3 regions of the Terrabacter sp. LjRoot27 genome follow, and region 2 is predicted to be linked to each of the others. Evidence: predicted binding sites of a transcription regulator. Region 2 holds the regulator's gene; each other region holds the start of a gene.
What was found. The regulator LexA, encoded in region 2, represses DNA repair genes until DNA is damaged. The targets are predictions, from matches to a motif close to TCGAACANNTGTTCGA.

Region 1 (6,317 bases), 2.3 Mb from region 2:
GCTACGTCAACGCGTCGTGGACCCTGCGCGCCGACCTCGCCAGCCGCTACGTGTGCCGGCTGCTCAACCACATGGAGCACCACGCATGGCGGAGCGCGACGCCCCGGGCGCCGAAGGGGATGGAGGGGCAGCCGCTGCTGCCACTCGCGTCGGGCTACGTGCGGCGCGCGGCGGGCGACCTGCCCCAGCAGGGAGACGGTGCACCGTGGCTGATGCGCCAGAACTACCTGCTCGACCGGCGCGACATGCTCCGCAGCGATGTCACCGAGGCGATGTCCTTCGCCCGCTGAGAGTCGTCAGACCTCGCTGCCGTGGCCTTCGGTGCGGCCCTCGGTGACCCCGCGGCCGGTCACGGACTGGAGGCGGTCGATGTGCTCGGACGCCTGCGCCTTGGTGAGGTCACCGGGAAGCGTCTCGCCCGCCTCGCGGGCGAGCGTCTCGAGGTAGCTGCGCTGGGCGCCGGTCATGGCCTCGTCGCCGGTGACCCAGTCCTCCGGGTCCTTGACCGCCGAGTCGCCGGGGGTGCCGGCGGTCGCGGGGGTGGTGGCGCCGATGACGTCGTCGTTCGAAGGTGTGTTCGATTCGCTCATGGTGTGCCCGTACCCACTTGCCCCGAGAGCCCGACAGGTCAGGCGGTGGCGGGCCTCGGCCGCAGGCCGTCGAGGGCTGCGCGGAGGCGGGCATGGGCCACGTCGACAGAGACGCCGAGGGCGCCCGCGACGTCGGCGACGGCGTACGCGTCGAAGTAGCTGAGGCCCAGGGCGTCGTCGCGCTGCGGCTCGACCGGTGGCAGGTCGACAGTGGGGCTCGGTGTCAGTGGTCGTCGGGTCGAGCGGACGTGCGCGACGGCCCCCCGGTGCGCGACCGACAGCACCCAGGCGAGGGCGCCGCTGCCCTGGCGGTAGCGCGAGGCGGTGCGCCAGACCTCGACGAAGACCTCACCACTGACGTGCTCAGCCTGCTCGGCGTCGCGGACCACTCGACGGACAAGGCCGAAGACACGGGCGGCCGCGAGGTCGTAGAGCCTCGAGAAGGCCGCCTCGTCACCCTGTCCGGCTCGCGACAGGAGAGGTCCCAGGACCGTGTCGAGCGCAGGGGAGGACGGCCCGCCGCGCTCGTGCCCCTGACCGTTCACCGGACCAGCCCATCCACGTCACGCCGTCCCGATCCTGCACACCCCGACGGCGCAGGTCTCACGGACGACTCGCTTCGACAGTAGTCGTACCCGAAGCGACCCGCCGGTTGACGAGATCAGAACGGCGGCGGGTCGGGGTCGGTGCCGGCACCGGGCGCCGGACCGCAGTCGCGCAGGCTCGCGCGCCAGTCCTTGGGCCTCGTGACGTAGCGGCGTCCGGTCGTCGTGGTCCACGCGAGACCATCGTCGTCGACGGGTTCGGATCTCCAGATCCCCGCCGTCTTGACGTTGTGGTGGAAGCGCTCCTTGGCGTGGAGGTTGTCGACCGAGGTGGGGCCCTGCGGCCACGGGACCTCGTGGTCGAGGTCGCAGCGGCGTGCGAGCACCTCACAGTCCGGTCCGCGGCACACGCCGTCGACGGCCCGGACGTGTTCGACCATCCCGCGCGGCGGCCGGTAGGAGCCGGTGGGTGCGCCGAGCGCGCGGCCCGTGCGAAGGTCGACGGGGAGGGTGCGCCACACGGACCCGGGTCGCGTCATGATGTCGCGGGCGTGCCGGGCGGTGACCCACCCGTGCCCGGGGAGCTCACACGAAGCGTCGGACTCGCCGATCGCCACCTCGAACGGCACGACCAGCCACGCCGTCGCCGGCGCATCCGGACCGACGCACGCTCGTCCCGGCTCGAGCGGACCCCGGAGCAGGCCCTGGCCTGCCAGGTCGCAACGGAGCTGGTCGAGCGACCGAGGGTCGCCGGCGTCGCGACGGGCACGTGCCGCGGTGTCGAGCCGGTCGAGCACGGCGGCGACGACGTCTCCGGCCGCCACGATCGTCAGGGAGCCCATGCCGTCCTCGGTCAGGCGGCCGAAGACCCCGCGACGGCTCTTGGCGTGCTCGTGGCGCTCGGCGGACCCTCGGTGGTCGACGGAGGCCACGGCTCGGCGCAGCCTCGTGGCGAAGGTGCGTTGCGGCACCACCTGGCCGTCACGGCTCGGCGCCAGCACCGAGCGCTCGACGGACTCGACGTCGGCATCGGGCAGCAGCCCGGTCTCCGAGACGACCTGAAGAGCGCGGTGCAGGGAGGTCGAGCCGTCGCGGAGAGCCTGGCGCACGAGCCGGTGACGCCGCGGTGCGGTGGCGAGCGTCAGCCGCCGTGCGACCTCGCCGGCCCCGACGCCGGTCGCGAGGGCGATCTCGTCGGCGACGATGCGGTCGGTGGAGACGTGGACCGAGGCCGCCGCGATCTGCTGGGCCTCGACGGTGTGGAGGGCGGCGTACGCGTCGAGCAGGTCGGACTCGACCTGGGCCTTCTCGACCTCGAGCGCCTCGATCTCGCGGAGGATGCGGTCGCCCTCGATCGTCAGGTCGATCTGGAGATGGGCCTTGGTGTAGGTCTCGTCGAAGGGGGCGTCGGCCGGTGACGGTCCGATGCGCGACGGGCTGAGGAACGGTGTCACCCTGACCTCCTCGCGAATCCGCCGCTGTTGTCCAGTACCCAATTAGAACATATGTTCTAATTGGGTACAAGGGTCTGGCAGCTGACTGTGCACAGTGAATCGCCCTGTCCCGCGGTCTGTTCCGACGTCACCGGATCTCGAGGCGGTCCGAGACGAGCCCGTCTGCGGCCAGCTCCCGCAGCTGAGTGACGGTGCGCTCGCGCACCGCCCACGGGTCCATCGTGTTGACGTAGATCTTCGTGCCGCCCTCGAAGCCGGCCAGCGTCGACACCCGCCACTTGAGCACCACCCGGAGAGGGATGGGCAGGTCGAGCGACGGCGGGCCGTGGTGCCACTCCTCGTTGGTCGGCACGTGGACGCCCGTCGCGGCGTGGCACGCGTGCACGAGGTCCGAGAAGTCGCGGACCTCGTCGTCCGAGAGCTCCCACGGCCGGCGCGAGGTGTTGGACGTGTAGACGACGAGGGACGGGTACTGGTGGCCGATGCCGGCGAAGGCCATGGCCGTCGGGGTGCGTGCGACGACGAGTCCCTGCGCCTCCGCGTACTGCGGGCCCCACCGCGCGAAGAGGTCCGGCTCGGCCCGCACCCGCTCGGTCTCGCGCTCGAGGTCCACGCCCGGCTCGTCGATGGCGACGAGCTGCTTGTGCAGGTGGTCGAAGGACGCACCCGCCGGCCGCAGCCAGTTCTGGAACGCCGAGACGTAGCGTGCGTGAGGGTTGCTCCGATAGAGGTCGCGCACTGCTGCGATCGTGAACCGCGTGTACTGCCAGTGCTCCTCGGGCGTGAGCGTCCCGGCGCCGGCGTTCTGGGTGTCGTCCGTGGCGCCGTCGACGAAGTGCCGACGGGAGACGACGACCTGGTGGTTGCCGGCGAAGAGCCCGACCGCCTCGCGCTCGAGGTCGTCCTCGTCGAGCGGCTCCGCGCCGGCGCCCGGCGCGCCCCGCGACCGCATCCGGATGCGCGCCAGGGCGGTCACGTGCGCCCGCCCTGCGGGCGTGGAGAGGTATGCCGTCCGGTGCGCCAGCGACTCGGGCGTCGGCTCGTAGCCGTGGGCCAGGTGCCAGTAGTCGTAGCTGAGGATCTCGAAGAGGTTGGGGAAGAGCCGGAGCTCCGGCACGGAGTCGTCGAGCTGCTCGGCGACGAGGCCGCGCACCTCGCGCACCTCGCTCCCCGACGGCCCGTCGCGGACGACCCGGGCGATCTCGGGGGTCGTCTCGAGCATCCGGCCCCAGCAGAAGGCGCAGTGGCGGTCGTGCTCGTCCGGGTCGAGGGGCTTCGGGTCGGGCCGGGCGACGCCGAGGGGGCGGGCCGCGCGACCCGGCAGCGTCCACACCTTCGTGCCGGTGAAGGGGTTGACCTGCTTGATGGTCCCGTCGGGCAGTCGCGTCAGGGGCTCGATCACCCTGTCAGCCTAGGTCGGACGGCGTCGGAGGCGTGGAGCGACGTCGGCTAGCGTCGGGACGTGCCCGACGACGCCGCCCTCGCCGCCCCCGACGCCCTGCCCTATCGCGACCCGTCCCGGTCGGTCGAGGAGCGTCTCGACGACCTCGTCGGCCGGATGACGTTGCCGGAGAAGGTCGGCCAGATGCTCCAGCTCGACGCGCGCGGCGACCTGACCGACATCGTCCACTCGAAGCTGGCCGGCTCGATCCTGCACACCTCTCCGGAACGGATGCTCGAGGCCATCGCCCTCGCCGAGCAGACGCGTCTCGGCATCCCGCTCCTCACTGCGGACGACTGCATCCACGGCCACTCCTTCTGGCCGGGCGCGACGATCTTCCCGACCCAGCTCGGCATGGCCTGCTCGTGGGACCCCGACCTCGTGGAGCGTGCGGCGCGCGTCACCGCCGTCGAGGTGGCGGCGACCGGCGTCCACTGGACGTTCTCGCCGGTGCTCTGCATCACCCGTGACCTGCGCTGGGGCCGGGTGGGCGAGACCTTCGGCGAGGACCCGCACCTCATCGGTGAGCTCGGAGCGGCGATGATCCGCGGCTACCAGGGCGACGGCCTGACCGACCCGACGGCCGTCCTCGCCTGCGCCAAGCACTTCGCCGGCTACTCCGAGACGCAGGGCGGCCGCGACGCGAGCGAGGCCGACCTCAGCCGTCGCAAGCTGACGTCGTGGTTCCTGCCGCCCTTCGAGCGGGCCGTCCAGGAGGGCTGCCGCACGTTCATGCTCGGCTACCAGGCGATCGACGGCGTGCCCGTGACGGCCAACGGCTGGCTCCTCGACGAGGTGCTCAAGGGGGAGTGGGGCTTCACCGGCACCCTCGTCACCGACTGGGACAACGTCGGCCGGATGGTCTGGGAGCAGAAGGTGTGCGCCGACGACGTCGAGGCGGCGACCGTCGCCGTGCGGGCCGGCAACGACCTCGTCATGACGACGCCGCAGTTCTTCGACGCTGCCCAGGAGGCCGTCGCCCGCGGCCTGCTCGACGAGCGTGACATCGACGAGGCGGTGCGGCGGGTGCTCCGCGTCAAGCTCGAGCTCGGGCTCTTCGAGAACCCGCGTCCGCCGGACGCCGAGCGCCAGCGCGTCGTCATCGGCGCCGCCGAGCACGCCGCCCTCAACCTCGACGTGGCGCGTCGCTCGCTCGTCCTGCTGACGAACGACGGCTCCCTGCCGTATGCCGTCACGGACGTCCCCCGCACCGTGGCCGTCCTCGGGCCCAACGCCGACGACCCGCAGGCCAACCTCGGCGACTGGGCCGGGGCCTCCGGCCAGGTGGACTGGATGCCCGACGGGCACCCGCGCGAGACGGTCGAGACCGTGCTCGACGGCTTCCGCGCCGTCGTGCCGCCGGCGTGGAGCGTCACCCACGCCCGCGGGGCCGAGATCGAGACCCTCGTGCCCGACCCGGAGGGGCCGCTCTTCCCCGACGGCCAGCCCCGTCCGCCGGTCTCCGCACCCGCGCCCGTCGACCCCGAGCAGCTCGCCGCCGCCGTCGCGGCCGCGCGTGCCGCCGACCTCGCTGTCGTCGTGCTCGGCGACACGATCGCCCTGACGGGCGAAGGCTGCTCGACCGCGACGCTCGACCTCCAGGGCGGTCAGGTCGCCCTGCTCGACGCGGTCGTCGACGAGCTCGACGGCACCGGCACCCCCGTCGTCGTCGTGCTGCTCCACTCCAAGCCCAACGTCCTGCCGCCCAGCGCCCTGCGGGCGGCCGCGGTCATCGAGGCCTACAGCCCCGGCATGCGCGGCGGTCGCGCCGTGGCCGAGCTCGTCCTCGGCCACATCGAGCCCGCCGGGCGTCTGCCCCTCTCGATCCCGCGTCACGTCGGTCAGCAGCCGACCTACTACAACCAGGTGCGCGGCCAGCACGGCCACCGCTACGCCGACCTCACCCAGGAGCCGCAGTTCGTCTTCGGCGAGGGCCTGACCTACACGACCGTCGAGTGGTCGGACCTCATCCTCGACGCCGCCACCTTCGCGCCCGGCGACGTCGTGGCCGCCGAGGTCACGCTGACCAACGCGGGCGACCGGACGGCATACGAGGTCGTGCAGGCCTACGTCACCGACGTCGTCACGAGCGTCACGTGGGCCGCCAAGGAGCTCAAGGCGTTCCGCCGCGTCACGGTCCCACCGGGCGAGTCGGTGACGACCCGCATCGAGGTCCCGGCCGCGGCCTGCTCCATCGTCGACGCGGCCGGTCGCCGGGTCGTCGAGCCGGGCGAGTTCGAGCTCCGGGTCGGACCGAGCTCGCGTGACGTCGACCTGCTCCGGGCGT
Region 2 (6,317 bases):
GGCTCGACGCCGTGCTGCCGCGCTTCGCCCGGCCTCGCTACGTCGACCTCGTCGAGGAGCTGCCGCGGACTCCCACGGCCAAGGTGCGCAAGGCCGAGCTGCGACGTCGCGCGGTCACGTCGACGACGTGGGACCGGGAGGCCGCGTCGTCCGACGTAGGCTGACCGGGTGCAGCAGCCGGACCGCATACCCCCGCAGACGACGGCCGCGGCGGTCACCACGGCGACCACCCGGCTGTCCACGTCGCGCACCCTTCCGCTCCAGACGCACGACCTCGGCAGCTTCGACGACCTCGTCGACCTCGTCAGCGGCGGAGGGGTCGTCGTGCTCTCCGGCGCGGGGCTCTCGACCGACTCGGGCATCCCCGACTACCGCGGACCCGACGGGACACGTCGCGTCGAGCCGATGACGTACGGCGAGTTCGCCGGGTCGAGCGACGCCCGCCGGCGCTACTGGGCCCGCAGCTACATCGGCTGGCAACGGTTCAACGCCGCCGCTCCCAACGAGGGCCACCGCGTCGTCACCGACCTCCAGCGCGCGGGCTACGTCGGGCCGATCATCACCCAGAACGTCGACGGCCTGCACCAGGCGTCGGGCGCCACCGACGTCATCGAGCTGCACGGGTCGCTCGAGCGCGCGGTCTGCCTCACATGCGGTGAGTACACCTCCCGAATCGGCTTGCACGAGAGGATGACCGAGGCCAACCCCGGTTTCATGGACCGCTTCGCCGAGGCGGCGCACGCGGTGGGCTCGCAGTGGGGGGAGCAGGTGCGTCCCGACGGAGACATCGTGCTCGCCGACGCGCTCGTCGAGTCCTTCCACGCCCCGCGCTGCCTCGTCTGCGGCCACGACACCGTCAAGCCCGACGTCGTCTTCTTCGGCGAGTCGGTGCCCAAGGCGGTGGTGGAGCACTGCTTCTCGCTCGTCGAGGGTGCCGGCGCCGTCCTCGTCCTCGGGTCGTCGCTGTCGGTCATGAGCGGCTACCGCTTCGTCCGTCGCGCGCACCAGCGCGATGTGCCCGTCGCGATCGTCACCCGCTCGGCGACGCGCGGCGACGCCGAGGCCACCCTGCGCCTCCACGCGCCTCTCGGCACGACCCTGACGGAGCTGCGTGATGCTCTCGGGCACTGAGCTGCCTTGGTATGCCGCCCTCCCGGAGTCCGGGCCCGGGCCGTCCGTCCGCTGGACCTCGGCCGCGTTCGAGGGCGAGCTGCGCGACTGGGTCGGTGGGGTCCTGGGCGGTCTCGGCGCCGACCTCGTGTCGCTCGAGGCGGTGCACCAGCGTCCGTGGTCGACGGTGTGGCGCGCAGCCGCGTCGGACGGCGCCACCTACTGGGCCAAGCAGAACTGCGACCACCAGTCGTTCGAGGCGGCGCTGCTCGTCGTGCTCGACCGGCTCTCGCCCCGCCGGGTCGTCCCGGTCGTCGCGGTCGACCTCGAGCGGGGTCTGCACCTCGTCCCCGACCAGGGTCCCGTCCTCGCCGAGACGGTCGACGACGACGACGTCGATGCCTGGTGCCGAGTCGCCGCAGAGGCGATGCGCCTCCAACGTGACCTCGTCGGCCACGGGTCAGACCTCGTCGCTGCGGGCGTCACGAGCTTGTGCCCGGCCGAGGCGGCGGCGTACGTCGAGGCGCGGGTCGCGTCCCTGACGGGGCTGCCCACGGACGACCCGCGCCGCATGTCCGGCGACGTCGCGCACCGGTTGCGCGCCCTGCTCCCCGCGGTCACGGCGTGGGCCGAGGACGTCCAGGCCCTCGGCCTGCCCGAGAGCCTCGTGCACAACGACCTCCACGCCAGCAACGTCTTCGCGACGGCGGACGGGATGCGCTTCTTCGACTTCGGCGACGCCCTGCTCGCGCACCCGCTCTCGGCGCTCTTCGTCCCGCTCAACGTGCTGCTCCACCGCTTCGAGACGACCCCCGACGATCCCCGGCTGCGGCGGGTGGGGGACGCCGCGCTCGAGGTCTGGGGCGACGTCGTCCCGGCCGGTGAGCTGCGGGCGGCGCTGCCGTCCGCGCTGCGGCTCGGTCGGCTCGGCCGGGCCGAGTCGTGGCTACGGGTCACCGCGACGCTGACGCCGGCCGAGGCCGTCGAGCACGGCGATGCAGGCACCTGGTGGCTCGGTGCCCTGGGCGACGAACCGCCTTTGTCCTGAGGGCTACTCGGCCACCGACCGAGCCGACCGCGCCTCGGTGCCGTCGGCCTCGCGCAGGTCCCAGAGCTCCTTGGTCTGCACGCCCCAGTACGCCGCGAAGAGCACGATGATGATGACCTCGGCGATGAGGACGAGGTGGTCGAAGCCGCTCACCGTCAGGGCCGTCAGCACCGTCACCCCGAGGGCGACGGCCAGGGCGACCGCGATGGCGATGTAGATGCGCTTGTAGGCGGTCCCGCTCGCCCCCGCGGCCCCGGCTGCGCCCCGGTGCCGCTCCTCGGCCCTCAGCGCGCTGAGGACCATGACCGCGATGACCCCGGCCACCATGGTGCCCGCGGCGATGCCGTGGCTCAGCGCGATGAAGCGGTCGCGCAGCACGAGGAAGAGGGTCAGCTCACCGAGCAGGACCGCACCGCACACGACGGAGACGACCACCGAGCGCACCGTGGGCCGCTCGGACGGGTCGCGCGTCATCGCGCCCCGCTTGAGCCAGGCGGCCACGAGGGCCGCGAGCACCGCCACGACGACGAGCGACCAGATGTTGTTGCGCACGGCCGCCGCGATCTCGGTCGGGGTCTGGGTGTACGCGTTCGGCCCGCACCGTCCGTCCGGCACCGTCGGCACCATGGCGACGACGAACGCCATGAAGCCCGAGAAGTTGAGCAGCACGTCCTCCTCGGGCGAATGGCCCTTGTAGGCGATGAGGCTGGCCCCGAGCGCGCAGAGCGAGCCGACGAAGACGGTCCGCGCCGGCGTGTAGTAGTACGCGCTGATCGAGCCGAGCCAGCACGAGTGGTCGGTCTCCCACCACCACTGGTAGCCGACCGAGAGCAGCAGCAAGAGCAGCAGCGCGATCATCGCGCCGCGCAGGTAGCGGTAGGTGAGGACGACGTCGCGGGTGCGGCCAGGTGCCATGGCGGTCTCCTTCGCAGGGCTCACGGCTCAGAGTCTGTCGCCGCCTCACCCGATACGCTTCCCGGGACGCGACGATGCCGTCGGCGCGGAGGGCGCCGACGGCATCCGTCGTCGGTGGGGGAGCGGGCGCTGTCAGAGCCGGCGCAGGACCGCCGTCACCTTGCCGAGGATCGTCGCGTGGTCGCCGTCGATGGGCGAGAAGTCGGGGTTGTGCGGCATGAGCCACACGTGCCCGTCGGTGCGCTTGAACGTCTTGACCGTGGCCTCGTTGTCGAGCATCGCGGCCACGACGTCGCCGTTCTCGGCGTGCTGCTGCTGGCGCACGACGACCCAGTCACCGTCGCAGATCGCGGCCTCGACCATCGAGTCGCCGTTGACCTTGAGGAGGAAGAGGTCGCCCTCGCCGACGAGCTGCTTGGGCAGCGGGAAGACGTCCTCGACGACCTCCTCGGCCGTGATCGGCACACCGGCCGCGATCTGGCCGAGCACCGGCACGTACGACGCCTCGGGGCGGGCATCGCCCGAGTCGGTCTCCGTGTCGTAGTGGTCGCCGCGCGGACGCGGCGCGGTGGCGTCGCCCCCGCGGTAGCCGAGCTCCTCGGCCTTCGCGTCGGGCGAGACGACCTCGAGGGCCCGCGGCCGGTTCGGGTCGCGGCGCAGGTAGCCCTTGGCGACGAGGGCGTTGAGCTGGTGCGAGACGCTCGAGGGGCTGGCGAGGCCGACGGCGTCGCCGATCTCGCGCATGCTCGGCGGGTAGCCGCGCCGGTCGACGGAGTTGCGGATGACCTCGAGCACCCGCCGCTGGCGGACGGTGAGACCGTCGCCGGTCTCGCGATCGGGAAGCTCGGTCACGCCCATGGTGTCCCCTTCGTCGGCTCGTCAGACCGCGTCGTGACGCTGGGTGTGGGGCCAGTGTCAGTGGTGGCTGGTGAGGTCTGTGGTGTGAGGAAAGACTACGCAGTTCGAACACAGTTGCCAAACACCTGTTCGATGCGTGTCTCGACTTCGTCGAACATACGTGCTACAACTCGTACAGACGTTCTATCGAACATGTGTTCGCCAGTTCAGGAGCAAGGGGAGGTCACCATGAGCGCCATCGTCCTCGAGGCCGTTCGTCAGCCGCACACCGAGGAGCCCGCGCGGTCGCAGTCGACCGGCCGGCCTCGCCTCGTCCTCGTCCCCACCGGGCCCGAGGCCGCGCGTGCGGCCCGTGCCGCGAGGCCGCCGATGCGCCTGACGCGATTCGGCCGCCTCGTCGTCACGCTCCTCGTCGCGGGCGTCGTCTCCGTCCTCGGGGTCGGCCTGGCGGGCCAGCTCGCGTCGGCCACGGGCGAGCCACGCACGATCACGGTCCAGTCCGGCCAGACCCTGTCGGGCATCGCCGCCCGCGAGCTGCCCGAGCTGACCACGGCCGAGGGCGTCGTCGAGCTCCAGATCGCCAACGCCCTCAGCACCACAGCGATCCACAGCGGCCAGCAGCTCGTCGTCCCGGGTCGCTGACCCGTCCAGCCCGTCCAGCCCGTCCAGAGCCCGTCCCGTGTCGTCTGCCGTGTGCTCGGCTGCGCCGGTCCCGGCCCTCCTGATCCGCCGCGTTGGCTCCACCTTCAGCGGCTGGCGGTAGCGGCGCTTCGACCCCGCCGTTCCTGCCCCGGACGCCGCACCCCTGACCGGGGGTGCGGCGTCCTGCTGTCCCGACCCCTGGTCGTGGCGCCGTCCTTGTGGCGCAAGGTCGCCCGCGCGACCGGGCTCGACCGCGGTCCTGTGGATGACGGGCTCCCGCCGTCCCGGGCCCGGCCTAGCGTTGCTGCCTCGGGAAGGGAGCAGGGGATGCGCTACGACGTGGACACCGACGCGCTGCGCGACGACGCCACCTCGATCGGTGAGGTGCTGGCGCGGGTGCAACGGCTGGAGATCGCCGCCGAGCTGCGGCCGTTGGGCGCGGCGGTGCCCGGGGGCCGTGTCGCCTCGGGCCTCGGTCAGGTGGCGGCGGCCTGGGAGGCGCGGCTGGCCGGGATGCGCTGGGAGCTGCGCGAGCTGGGTCGCTGCCTCGCCGCCGCGGCCGACACCTATGACGCGGTCGAGCAGGCGGCGCGTCTGGCCGTGCGGTCGCCCGGTGGCGCCCGATGAGCGCGGGGAGCCCGGGGAGCCTGGGCGGGACCGGTTCGAACGCGTCGCTGATCATGACGGTCGGTGACCTGCGCGCCTGCCGGCCGCAGTCCCTGGTCGAGCTGAGTCGGCGTCTCGAGGAGCGCCGGTGCCGGGTGCTCGGTCTGGCCGAGCTCGTGCTCTGGCGTCGCTCGGCTGCTGCCCGGTGGTCCGGTGCCGCCTCGTCGGCAGCAGTCGACCGCTACGGTCTCGTCGTCGCCGGGCTCGGGAGGCTCGCGGGGAGCATCGCCGCGACGGGTCACGCCGTCGGACACGCCGCGTCACGCCTCCAGTCCGCGCTCGACCTCGTCGGTCGCGCCGACCGGCGGGCCGCCGACGAGGGTGCCTGGGTCGACGGTGAGGGTCGCCTCTTCCTGCCGGTGCGCGCCTCGCTCGGAGACCCTGCGGGCGAGGCGCACCGGGCCCGGCTCGACGAGCTGCTGAGGGTGGAGGTGCACGCCTGCCTGTCGCAGGCCCGACGATCGGCGTTCGAGACCGACGACGAGCTGTGGCGGGCACTGCTGACCGCGGCTCGTGGCTCTACCGCGCCGCCGGGGACCGCTGCCCATGTGGTCCCGGCGTCGCTGCCACCCCCACCGGCGGCGCAGTCGGCGGCCGGTGGACCCGGCGGCCAGGTGTTCGCCTCCGCCGCCTGGTGGCGGTCCCTGACCGACGAGGAGCGGCGCCGCGTCGTCCGCGATCGTCCGGAGTGGGTGGGTCCCCGCGACGGGGTGCCCGCCGCCGCTCGCCACGAGGCCAACCTCACCCTGCTGGCCCGAGCGGAGCAGGCCGCCCGGGCCCGTGCTCGTGAGGCGCAGGCTGGGGCGTCCGTGAGCAATGCCGCCGAGCGCACCCGCTCGGCCGAGCACGTCGCGGCCCTGCAGGCGGTGCGCGACGTGCTGTCACGGCGCGACGGCGGACAGCGGCGCCTGCTCCTCGTCGACGCGACCGGGCCCGACGTCAAGGCGGTCGTCGCGGTCGGCGACGTCGACCGGGCCGAGCACGTCGTCACCTTCGTCGGTGGGCTCTCGACCATGGTCGGCGCCGACCTGCGTCGTTACGACGAGACCTTCGTGCGGATGCGCTCGGAGGCCCGCGA
Region 3 (6,317 bases), 990 kb from region 2:
CTGCTTCGACTGGCCGGGGTCTCTCTCGTCGCGGTCGCGGTCGTCGGTCTCGTCGCGCCCCGACCCGTCAACGTCGAGCACCGCTGGCAGGTGGTGGTGCCCGTCACGGTCGGGCTGGTCCTGCTGGCCGCCGTCGTCCGCGTGCCCGGGTGGGCGAAGCGGCGCTGGGTGCCCGTCGTCGTCGCGGTCGGCGGGGGCGTCGTCGCGACGATGGTCGGGCTCATGACCCGCTACCGCTACGGCTGGGACGCCCGCATCGTCATGGACATGGCCCGGGGACTGCAGTCTGGCCGACCGCTGAGCCCAGCGGAGTACGACTACCTCTCCCTCTACCCCAACAACCTGCCGCTGCTCGCCATCGACCGGATGGGCGTCGCTGTCGGACAGGCGTTCTCGCTGGCGCCCGACGCCGTCCTCATCCCGCTCAACGGGATCTGCGTCGGCGTGACGCTGTATGCCGTCCACGACCTCGTCGGGCGCGTGGCAGGTCGCGGGCCCTCCCTCGTGGCCCAGCTCGCGACGCTCGTCCTCGTCGGCACGAGCCCCTGGCTGGCCGTGCCCTACACGGACTTCTACGCGATGCCGTTCGTCGTCGGGGGAGTGGCCCTCGCCGTCCGGGCCATGACCCCACGGGCGCGGACCGGCCGGGTCGTCCTGTGGCTGCTCGCCATCGTGTCGGTGACCGTCGCGTACTCCATCAAGACCACGCCCGTCGTCATCGCCATCGCCGCGGTCCTGACGGCCGTCGTTGCGATCTTCGACCACGACCTCCTCCCCGCCCGACGCGCGGGCGTCATCGCGGCGTGCGCAGCGTCCGCGCTCGCGTTCGTCGGCCTCGGAGTCGGGCTGGCCGCCACCGCGACGGCCGCATCGGGCGTCGACTCCGCGCGCATCGACACCTCGGTCTCGCCCCCGATCCTCTGGTGGGTCGCGCTCGGCGCCGACGAGCAGCGCTCATCGACCGGGGTCGTCAACTACGGCGCCTACTCGCGGGAGATGGTCGACGCCGTGACCGGCCGCAGCCAGGCCGAGATGAAGACGTATGCCGCCGGCGTGCTCGCGGACCGGTGGGCCGAGCGCGGTCTCGGCGGCATGCTGGCCTTCTACGGCAACAAGGCCGCGTGGAACTGGGGAGACGGGATGTTCTGGGCCTGGGGTGAGGGCCCCGACTCGCTCCCCGGCACGCTCGCGCCCGCGACCGGTGTGACCGGGGTCGTCCACGACCTCAACGGGTTCCAGGGCTCGGGATACCAGACGCGCGCCGACCTGACGCAGGCGTTGTGGCTGGCCCTCCTGCTCGTGGCCGGTGTCGGGCTGCTGCGCGCGCCCTACCGGCGCGAGACCCTGCTCGTCGCCGCCTCGGTGCTCGGCATCGCCGCCTTCACCCTCGTGCTCCAGGGCCGGTCGCGCTACCTCTTCGCGTTCGTCCCCCTCGTCGTCGTCCTGGCCGGGATGGTCCACGCCTGGTTCCCGGGCCCGGGGCGAGCAGGTCGCTTCGGGCGCCGCACGGGCTGAGCCGTCCGGGTCCGTCGTCCGGGTCCGTCGATCGAGTCAGTCGATCGAGTCAGTCGATCGAGTCAGTCGATCGAGTCAGTCGATCGAGTCGGAAAGCACGGCGTCGACCGCGGCCAGCGCTGCGGCGTCGCCGTCACGCGTGATCTCGCCCTCGGCGGGGCGGTTCCAGAGCCAGCAGTCGATGTCGGCCGCGGACCCACTGATCTCGGCCGCCGCGTCGGCGTCGGGCCCGTCGCTGACGAGGAAGCGCAGCACGTCGATCTCGTCGCCGTTCCGCGTGCCGGTGATGCGCACCGGGGTCACGGTCCAGGAGTGCATCGCGTCGACCGTCGCGATCGTCACCGGTGCCGAGACCGGCACGTGGGTCAGGTCCGGCTCGGGCTCGTGACCGCGCATGATCCGCAGGGCCTCGTCGATGCCGTCGGCCGCGAGCCGACAGTCGAGCGGGGTGCGCTCACCGACGGTGAGCTCGGCGTCGATGCGGTGCACCATCGCCTCGTGGGCCTGACGTCGGCGGATGTAGCCGGCCGTCTTGTCGTCGGCCCACATCCACAGCGGCGTCTCCGGCGGCAGCTCGCCGAGCATCCGGTGCAGCCTCTCGCTCGAGCGGTCGAAGAAGTCGAGCAGGCCGGCGCGGTCGGCCGGTCGCTCCTCCCGGGTCGCGTTCATCGCGTCGAGGTCGGCGGGGTCGGTCAGCCCTCGCTCGGCGATCTCGCCCCAGAACCACTGCACCTCACCCAGGTGCCACAGCAGGTCGTCGGCGTCCCAGTCGGGGCACGACGGCACCCGGGCGCCAGCCGGCGCCGTCGCGAGCACCGTCCGGAAGCGAGCCGAGTCGGCCGCGAGGTGGTCGAGGAAGGGAAGGGGGCCACCTGAGCGGCTGGACGGCATACGTGGGTCTCCTGTCAGCGGACGCCGGCTACACGGAACTGCACCGAGATGCGCGGCCCCATCGGCTCCGACGTCTTGGGGACCGCGTGGTCCCACGTCCGCTGGCACGAACCGCCCATCACGACGAGGTCACCATGTCCCAGGGGATAGCGCAAGCTCTTTGTCGTCGCCCCGGGGATCGGCCCGCCGTCGCGCGGGCGCAGCGCGAGCGTGCGCGCCGAACCGAGGGAGAGGATCGCGATCATCGTGTCGCTGTCACGGGAGCGCCCGATGCGGTCGCCGTGCCAGGCGACGCTGTCGCGACCGTCGCGGTAGAGGCAGAGGCCGGCCGTGACGAACGGCTCTCCGAGCTCGGGCGCGTAGTGCCGGCTCAGCGCGTCACGCGCCTCGACGAGCATCGGGTGGGGGAGCCTCTCGTCGCCCGCGTAGAACTTCGTGAGGCGGGGGACGTCGACGACGGAGTCGTACATCTGGCGCCGCTCGGCGTGCCACGGCACGTCGCGCAGCAGCGCCGTGAAGAGCTCGTCGCCGGCCGCGAGCCAGCCGGGGCGGACGTCGACCCACGCGCCGTGGGCCAGGTGGTGGCGGGTCTTCCCGGTGCCCACGTCGCGGAGCGTCATCGCGTCGGCGAGGTCGAGGAGCGAACCCTGGAGTGAGAGGTCCATGCCCCCACGATAACCCAACCTGTCGAACGGGTGTTCGAACGACGGCGGCGTTTCGCGACGACCTCGGGCAGACCGGCGCGTGCGGTGCCCCCCACGCCCCGGCGGGGGAGAGAATGGAGCCATGCCCCTCTACCGTGACGAGGCGATCGTCCTGCGCACCCACAAGCTGGGCGAGGCCGACCGCATCATCACGATGCTGACCCGCACGCGGGGCCGGGTCCGCGCGGTCGCCAAGGGCGTACGGCGCACGAGGTCCCGCTTCGGGTCGCGCCTCGAGCCCGGGATGGTCATCGACGTGCAGTGCTACGAGGGACGCAACCTCGACACGGTGACCCAGGTCGAGACGCTCGCTCCCTACGGCGACGCGATCGCCCGCGACTACACCGCCTACACGTGCGCGACGTCGATGCTCGAGACGGCGCTCCAGCTCACGGAGGAGCACGAGCCCCAGACGCAGCAGTACCTCCTGCTCGCGGGTGCCCTGCGCTCCCTCGCCGAGCACAGCCACGACGCCGGGCTCGTCCTCGACGCCTACCTGCTGCGCTCGCTCGCCGTCGCCGGCTGGGCGCCGAGCTTCGTCGACTGCGCGAAGTGCGGTGCGCCGGGCCCCCACCGGGCGTTCAACGTGCAGGCCGGCGGCGCCGTGTGCTCCGTGTGCCGTCCGCCCGGCTCGAGCGCCCCCGCCCCCGAGACCTTCGAGCTGCTCGCGTCACTGCTCACCGGCGACTGGGACGTCGCCGACGCGAGTGACGACCGCATCCGGCGACAGGGCAACGGCCTCGTCTCCGCCTTCCTCCAGTGGCACATCGAGCGAGGGCTGCGGTCGCTGCGCCTCGTCGACCGAGCCTGAGCCAGCAGCGAACCCGATCCCGACCGACCGGAGACCCATGTACGCCAAGCCCTTCCCGCACCCGTCCGGCGCGACGCCGCCCGCCATCCCGACCGACCTGCTGCCCAAGCACGTCGCGATCGTCATGGACGGCAACGGCCGCTGGGCCAACGCGCGAGGGCTTCCGCGGACCAAGGGCCACGAGGCGGGGGAGGCGTCGCTGCTCGACGTCGTCGCGGGAGCCGTCGACATCGGCGTGACGCACCTGTCGGCCTACGCCTTCTCGACGGAGAACTGGCGCCGGTCGCCCGACGAGGTCCGCTTCCTCATGGGCTTCAACCGCGACGTCATCCGCCGGCGGCGCGACCAGCTCCACGAGTGGGGCGTGCGGATGCGCTGGGTCGGCCGTGCGCCGCGCCTGTGGCGGTCGGTCATCAAGGAGCTCGAGGTCGCCCAGGAGCTGACGCAGCACAACACGGGTCTCACGCTCTACTTCTGCGTCAACTACGGCGGGCGCGCCGAGATCGCCGACGCCGTGCAGCGGATCGCCCATGACGTCAAGGACGGTCGGCTCCGTCCGGGTTCGGTCGACGAGAAGACGATCAAGCGCTACCTCGACGAGCCCACGATGCCCGACGTCGACCTCTTCGTGCGCAGCTCCGGCGAGCAGCGCACGAGCAACTTCCTGCTGTGGCAGTCGGCCTACGCCGAGATGGTCTTCCAGAACCGGCTGTGGCCCGACTACGACCGCCGCGACCTCTGGTCCGCGATCGAGGAGTACGTCGACCGCGACCGCCGCTACGGCGGAGCCGTCGACGCCCCGACGACCACCTCCTGATCCCGCCTGCGGCTTGAGCGACCTGCTCGGGTCGACGCCACCCGGTCGGGTCGACGCCACCGGTGTCCGGGGGGTCGGAGCCGTCAGCGTGGCGTCGCCTCGAACGGCCGGCTGCGGGCGATCGCGGCGCGGATGCGCTCCCAGACCAGCTCTGGCCGGTCCAGGTCGCTCCACGTAACCCGGACCACCGTCCAGCCCTCGTCCTCGAGCGCGTCCTGGCGCCGTTTCTCCTGCCACAGGACGTCGGCCCCGTGCTGCGGGTCGGTGTACTTCACCTTGCCGTCGAACTCGACGAGCACTCGGGTGCCGTCGATGCGGAAGTCGGCGCGGCGCGTGCCGAGTCGGGTCGAGACCTCGAGCTGCGGCGTCACGGGCAGCCCGAGATCGGCGAGGAGGTGGGCGAGGCGCGTCTCGCCGGGGGACTCGTGCCTGCCGTCGCACCGCTCGAGGGCCGCTGCCGCGGCCCGGATGCCGCGGTGCCCCGACAACAGGACGGTGGCCTCGCGCAGCGACCCGGCGGTCACGAGCCCGGCCCGCAGGGCGGCGTCCCCGCAGATGGCGGCATCCATGGCGCCGGCGACGAGGCCCGTCTGGACGACGGCGACGGCCAGGGGCACGAGCGGTCCCAGGGCAGGTGGGCCCGGCTCCGGCGCAGGTGTGATCGGGACGAGCCCGGGCACCGCCGAGTGGCTGACGACGTGCGGCCTGCGCCGCGTCACGCGGTCACCGACCCGGGTGACGTGGACCGCCGACAGGTCGGCACGCCAGACCGGGAGGCCTGCGATCAACACGCGGGAGTGATGGCTGAGCGCCACCCGTCCGTCGAGATGGCGCACCACGGCCCGGGCGAGGAGCAGGTGCCGGTCGACGGCGTTCTCGGGGCGCCGCGTGGCGTACCAGCCCGTGCACAACCGGTGCAGCCGACCAGCCCGGAGGAGACGCCGGACCTGGTGCGAGTCGATCCCGTGCCGAGCCAGGTCGGCCGCGCTGAGGACGTCGTGGGCGGCATACGGCAGGTCGACGTCGGGCTGTGTGCGGGCGAGGGCGCTCATGGTGACAGCCTGAGCCGCACGCCCGGTCTGGCTGGCGGGACCGAGCGGGCTGTGGACGACCCGCCGCGGACGCGCGGGGGTGTGGACGGAGCCGCGCCGCCGGGGCCGGGCCACCCTTGCGGCACGGAGCGACCCGCCTGCCAGTGGCTCGCTTCCGCCAGGGTGGCGTCGGGCGTCGAGGGTGGCGTCAGCCGGCGGCGGTGCAGTCGGCGCAGGTGCCGAAGATCTCGAGGGTGTGCGTCACGCCGCTGAAGCCGTGGTCGCTCGCCACCTTGTCGGCCCACTTCTCGACGGCCGGGCCCTCGACCTCGACGGTGCGGCCACAGGCGCGGCACACGAGATGGTGGTGGTGGTGGGTCGAGCAGGCCCGGTAGACGGCCTCGCCGTCGTCGGTGCGCAGCACGTCGACGGTGCCGGCCTCGACCATCGACTGGAGCGTCCGGTAGACCGTGGCGAGCCCGACGCCGGCTCCCGCGTCGCGCAGCCGGGCGTGCACCGTCTGGGCGGAGGTGAAGTCGTCGGAGCGC

Region 1: the regulator LexA is predicted to act here: its motif matches at 2,633-2,648, upstream of ACSQ2D_RS02555 (HNH endonuclease signature motif containing protein).
Region 3: the regulator LexA is predicted to act here: its motif matches at 3,094-3,109, upstream of ACSQ2D_RS08675 (alpha-ketoglutarate-dependent dioxygenase AlkB).

What each region holds. Positions count from the first base shown of each region.
Region 1 covers NZ_CAXUSS020000001.1:557,593-563,909, forward strand. The annotation lists gene ACSQ2D_RS02540 (flavin-containing monooxygenase) at 1-290, shown strand, start outside; gene ACSQ2D_RS02545 (DUF3072 domain-containing protein) at 297-590, opposite strand; gene ACSQ2D_RS02550 (sigma factor) at 629-1,135, opposite strand; gene ACSQ2D_RS02555 (HNH endonuclease signature motif containing protein) at 1,252-2,589, opposite strand; gene ACSQ2D_RS02560 (DUF4921 family protein) at 2,717-3,991, opposite strand; gene ACSQ2D_RS02565 (glycoside hydrolase family 3 N-terminal domain-containing protein) at 4,052-6,317, shown strand, end outside.
Region 2 covers NZ_CAXUSS020000001.1:2,856,479-2,862,795, reverse strand. The annotation lists gene ACSQ2D_RS13320 (AMP-binding protein) at 1-164, shown strand, start outside; gene ACSQ2D_RS13315 (Sir2 family NAD-dependent protein deacetylase) at 169-1,131, shown strand; gene ACSQ2D_RS13310 (phosphotransferase) at 1,115-2,158, shown strand; gene ACSQ2D_RS13305 (hypothetical protein) at 2,162-3,073, opposite strand; gene lexA (transcriptional repressor LexA) at 3,206-3,931, opposite strand; gene ACSQ2D_RS13295 (LysM peptidoglycan-binding domain-containing protein) at 4,160-4,573, shown strand; gene ACSQ2D_RS13290 (hypothetical protein) at 4,901-5,200, shown strand; gene ACSQ2D_RS13285 (alpha/beta hydrolase) at 5,254-6,317, shown strand, end outside.
Region 3 covers NZ_CAXUSS020000001.1:1,862,994-1,869,310, forward strand. The annotation lists gene ACSQ2D_RS08665 (hypothetical protein) at 1-1,515, shown strand, start outside; gene ACSQ2D_RS08670 (maleylpyruvate isomerase family mycothiol-dependent enzyme) at 1,591-2,406, opposite strand; gene ACSQ2D_RS08675 (alpha-ketoglutarate-dependent dioxygenase AlkB) at 2,421-3,071, opposite strand; gene recO (DNA repair protein RecO) at 3,193-3,921, shown strand; gene ACSQ2D_RS08685 (isoprenyl transferase) at 3,959-4,738, shown strand; gene ACSQ2D_RS08690 (hypothetical protein) at 4,822-5,790, opposite strand; gene ACSQ2D_RS08695 (Fur family transcriptional regulator) at 5,978-6,317, opposite strand, start outside.